DNA from 2 places in the Cellulomonas sp. WB94 genome. Region 1 is predicted to be linked to the other one. Evidence: riboswitches for the same ligand, from Rfam matches in the RefSeq annotation. Region 1 holds a riboswitch; the other holds the start of a gene.
The links. A riboswitch is a leader RNA that binds a small molecule or an ion and turns the genes downstream of it on or off. The one in region 1 is predicted to bind S-adenosylmethionine.

Region 1 (2,437 bases):
CCGCCGCCGCGGCAGCTGCCGAGGCGGCCGCGACCGAGAAGAAGAAGCACACGGGCCGGAACGCCTTCTGGCTGTTCGCGCTCCTGGCGGGGATCGGCGCCGCTGTCGCCGCCTGGACCCGCACGCGATCGACCGAGGACCCGTGGGCCGAGCCCTGGGAGCCCGCCACCGAGGCGGGCCACACGGGCACCGAGACCCTGCGCGCCCGCGCGCACGAGGCACGCGAGGACCTCACCGTGAAGGTCGGCGACGCCGCCGAGACCGTCGGCGAGGTCGCCGGTGCCACGGTCGCGAAGAGCCGTGAGGCGACACGCAAGGCCGCCGACAAGGTGACCGCCGCCGCCGAGGAGCTGACCGAGAAGGTCACCGAGGCCCGCGAGGACCTCACCGAGAAGGTCACGGACGCCGCGAAGAAGGTCACGACGCGCCGCTCGGTGCCCAAGACCATCGACACGGCCGACTCGGCCGCCTCCGAGGGTGTCGAGGCTGCCAGCGAGACACCTGACGAGACGACCATCTGACCTCGGTCAGGAAGCGCCTCCGGCCACGCGCGTCGGCCGGAGGCGGCACGACCAGGGGGCTAGGACGTCCACGGCTCCCTGATGAGGTCCGGGTCGAGGCCCGGACGTCGCGGCACGTACCCGAACCCCTCGTCGCTCTGGGCGTCGTAGCTCACGACGAGCCCGCGCTCGTCCGGCTCGCGACGCCAGCGTGCGAGGCGCACGGTGTCGCCGGGGGAGAGGGCCGCGCCGGCGCGCCTGCGGGCCTCCATGCGCAGCATGGCCACCGCGAACGCCCGACGGTGGCAGTCTGCGACCTGCCACGGCACGAGACCGTCGTCCGGGCCGACCTGCTCTGTAAAGACGGTGCGTCGCCGGCAGTCGGCCCACACGGCGGCACCCGTGGTGACGTTGTACCGGCGCTCGTACTCCTCGCTCATCCAGGCGTACGTGCGGCCCTCGCCGAGCCAGCGGATGACCTCGGCCTCATCTTGGATCAGGGGTGCTGACATGGGTCCGCCTCGTCGTTCGAGCACCCGGCGGTCCCTCGGGAGGTCGCGTGCGTCCGTTCTTCCTGCACCGGAGGTGCGGGCGGGTCTTCTTCCGGGGGCACCGTGGACGGGACGCGGTTGCCGGCCAGCACGCCGGAAGGCTTGTCGCTGGACCTCGTGACCGGGACGAGCATCCCACACGCCGGGAGGGCCGCTTCGCGCAGCGTGGTCAGGCCCGCGGGCGCGGGACGACGGAGGAGGCCGGACTGGACCGTGGCGAGGGGGCAGCATGGCAAAGGCCCCTCCCGGACACCGGAAGAGGCCTTCGACCTGCGGTGGAGCCAAGGGGACTCGAACCCCTAACCCCCTGCTTGCAAAGCAGGTGCGCTACCACTTGCGCCATGGCCCCGAGAGCGGTGGGTCACTCGAAGGTGTCGGTGACCTCTGCCCACAGATCCCGGTCGTCCTGGTTCTGCGAGTACTGCTGCCACGCGACATAGCCGACTGCCGCAACTGCCATCAGGAGAAGCAGCTTCTTCATCGGTCCCCCACGGGTCGGGAGTGGGCCTAACAGGACTTGAACCTGTGACCTCTTCCTTATCAGGGAAGCGCTCTAACCGTCTGAGCTATAGGCCCGTATGTGCACCACGCTGGGCGGGGCGCGCCGGACGAGACTACCCCAGTCCAGCCATGGCGCCCAAACGCGGTCGGCCTACTCGTCGGTCATCGTCAGGTGCACCCCACCGACCAGCGCAGCGGTGATGTTGTAGAGGAACGCGGCGATGGTCGACAGCGCCGTCAGCAGGAAGACGTCGACCACGGCGATGAGCGTCGCGGCCGAGAGGATCCGGCTGAAGGAGACGTACTGAAGGATGTCGACGTTGCTCTCCGCGCCGAGCACCTCCCGGACGAGCGTGTCGGCCTGCGCGAAGACGTGCATGCCGTCCAGCGCGAACCAGACCACTGCCGCCGCGACGACGAGGATGATCCCGAGCGCCACCGACAGCAGGAACGACAGCTTCATGACCGACCACGGGTCGATGCGGGAGACGGCGAGGCGGACCCGGCGCGGCGCACCGGTCGCGGAGACCGTAGGGATCCGGCCCGTCGTCGGACGGGGGGCGGGTGTGCCCGACGCTCGCGGGGGGGCGGTGTTCGTGGTTCCGGTCATGGTGTGTTCCTCGGTGCGGGAGTGCGTGGCCGAGCCGATCGCGGCCGACGTGGCGGCTGCGGCCTTCTTGAGCGACGAGGTGACGGAGTCGACCGCGACCTGGAGCGGCGAGGGGGCGTCGTCGAGGTCGACGGAGGCCGACGCGCTCGACGCCGACGCGCTGGAGGCCGACGCGCTCGATGAGGTGGACGGCCGCACCGCAGCCGGGCCGCGCGGCGGACGCGGGCCGAAGCCGGTGGCCTCGTCGATCGGCTCGGACCCGGCGGGTCGCAACG
Region 2 (2,437 bases), 320 kb from region 1:
GCCGCGATGAGGGACGAGCTGCGCGCCGTCGACGACGACCCGCGCCCCTGCAGTGTGCGCGAGCGCGACGACATCCGCGACCGGCAGGGCCTCGCCCGTGACGTTGGACGCGCCGGTCACCGCGACGAGCGCGTAGGCGGTGGACGCCAGCTCGGCGGCGAGGGTGGCGAGGGTCGCGGCGACCGTCGGCTCGATGGGGAGGACGGTCGAGGCGCGGCCCGTCCCCAGTCCCCACGGCAGCAGGTTCGCGTGGTGCTCGAGGTCGAGCACGAGGACGCGACCCGGGGTGCCGTCCGGCCCCGCGGGGACGACGTTCGCGAGCAGGTTGAGCGCGTCGGTCGTGTTGCGCGTGATGATCGCGACGTCGTCGGACCGGGCGCCCACGAACCGCGCGATGGTCTGCCGCGACGCCTCGTACAGCGCCGTGGACACCTGCGAGAGGTAGCCGGCGCCGCGGTGCACCGAGGCGTAGAGCGGCAGGACCTCGGTCACCCGGGCCGCGACCGCCTCGAGGGCCGGCGCGCTCGCGGCGTAGTCGAGGTTCGCGTAGGTCCGTGCGGTGCCGTCGACGAGCGGCACCTGCGTGCCGGAGCCGACGACGGGGAGCAGCGGCAGCTGCGTGGACGGGGTCGCCCAGACGGCGCGCTCGGCGGTGACAGACATGGCACTCCTCGGCAGATCTGTGGGGAGCCGACGGCCAGCACCCCGCGCTTGCCGTCCACCGAACGGCGGACGGCCAGGTCGTCACCCGGGGCACCCCACCGCGGAGGAGGGTTGCCGGCCAGCAAGCCGGGGCTTTCTGCTGGCACTCGTGACCTGCGACGAGGATCGCCGCTCCCGCACGGCAGTGTCAACGGAGAACCGGGAAGTCTCGGATCGCGGACACTCTGTCCGCGGACTGGACCACATCCCCGGACGGTCGTACGATCGCGGTCACCATCCAGAGCGGCTGAGAGATCTGGCTCGACGACGCCGCAGCAACCCGCGAGCACGCACCGTGCTCGGCCGAGGGTGCTACCGCCAGGACCGATGGAGGCGTGATGAGCACGACACCTGACCCCACGACCGACGACGGCACGAGGACGGCGACCCAGACCCGACTCCGCTACCGCCTGCTGACCGGACCCGACGACAGGACGTTCTGCGAGCGCATCAGTGCCGCGCTCGACGACGGCTACGTGCTGCACGGCGGACCGACGCTCACGTTCGACGGCGACCGCGTGATCGCCGGGCAGGCCGTCGTCCTGCCCACCAACCCGACCCCCGAGACGAGGCTCGTATGAGCACGCAGTACGCAGGCGACCTGACCCCCCAGCAGGCCTGGGACGTCCTCGCGGCCGACGAGCGCGCGGTGCTCGTCGACGTCCGCACCGACGCCGAGTGGCGCTACGTGGGTGTCCCCGACACGTCGTCCCTCGGCCGACGCCCCGCTCTGATCGAGTGGGTGACGTACCCGAGCGGCCTGCCCAACCCCTACTTCGTGGCGTCCCTCGCAGCCGCCGGCCTGGCGCCGGGCGACGAGCGGCCGGTCCTCTTCCTGTGCCGGTCGGGCGTGCGCTCGGTCGCCGCGGCGACGGCCGCGACCGCCGCCGGCTTCGGCCCTGCGTACAACGTGCTCCAGGGGTTCGAGGGCGACGTCGGGCCCGACGGCCACCGCGGGGCGCACGGCTGGCGCGCGGCCGGCCTGCCCTGGACCCAGCCGTGAGCGCGGGCGGCGCGCGTCGCACCCCCGGTCCGGGCGACTGGGACGCCCGCCGCTCCCCCGGGACTCCCTACGACCCGACACTCTCGCGGTCCGCGGCGGCCTCGTGCGCAGCGAGTTCGGTGAGATGTCCGAGGCGCTGTTCCTCACGCAGGGCTATGCGTACCCGAGCGCCGGCGAGGCCGAGGCGGCCTTCGGCGGCGAGGTCGACCGCTTCCTGTACTCGCGCTACGGCAACCCGACGGTCTCGACGTTCGAGGAGCGGCTGCGCCTGATCGAGGGCGCCGAGGCCGCGTACGCCACGGCCAGCGGCATGTCGGCGGTCTTCACGGCGCTCGCGGCCCTCGTGCGGTCCGGGTCGCGGATCGTCGCGTCGCGCGCGCTGTTCGGCTCGACGGTCGTGATCTTCGACGAGATCCTCGCGAAGTGGGGGGTGCGGACCGACTACGTCGACGGGCACGTGCCCGAGCAGTGGGAGGCCGCGCTCGCCACCCCGGCGGACGTCGTGTTCTTCGAGACGCCGTCCAACCCGATGCAGGACCTCGTCGACATCGCGGCCGTCAGCGCGCTCGCGCACGCCGCGGGGGCCGTCGTCGTCGTCGACAACGTGTTCGCCACGCCCGTGCTGTCCCGGCCGCTCGAGCACGGCGCGGACGTCATCGTGTACTCCGCGACCAAGCACATCGACGGCCAGGGCCGGGTGCTCGGCGGCGCGATCCTCGGGACCGACGAGTT

Region 2: it holds a riboswitch for S-adenosylmethionine, as region 1 does, so the genes downstream of both, DDP54_RS06495 (DUF1737 domain-containing protein) here and DDP54_RS07940 (hypothetical protein) in region 1, are expected to answer to the same signal.

What each region holds. Positions count from the first base shown of each region.
Region 1 covers NZ_QEES01000002.1:1,474,722-1,477,158, forward strand. The annotation lists gene DDP54_RS07935 (hypothetical protein) at 1-521, shown strand, start outside; gene DDP54_RS07940 (hypothetical protein) at 581-1,012, opposite strand; SAM riboswitch class IV at 1,063-1,174, opposite strand; tRNA gene DDP54_RS07945 (tRNA-Ala) at 1,328-1,400, opposite strand; gene DDP54_RS18590 (DLW-39 family protein) at 1,413-1,532, opposite strand; tRNA gene DDP54_RS07950 (tRNA-Ile) at 1,554-1,627, opposite strand; gene DDP54_RS07955 (DUF3566 domain-containing protein) at 1,704-2,437, opposite strand, start outside.
Region 2 covers NZ_QEES01000002.1:1,156,278-1,158,714, forward strand. The annotation lists gene DDP54_RS06490 (aminotransferase class V-fold PLP-dependent enzyme) at 1-663, opposite strand, end outside; SAM riboswitch class IV at 703-817, opposite strand; SAM riboswitch class I at 934-1,036, shown strand; gene DDP54_RS06495 (DUF1737 domain-containing protein) at 1,041-1,283, shown strand; gene DDP54_RS06500 (rhodanese-like domain-containing protein) at 1,280-1,705, shown strand; gene DDP54_RS06505 (O-succinylhomoserine sulfhydrylase) at 1,809-2,437, shown strand, end outside.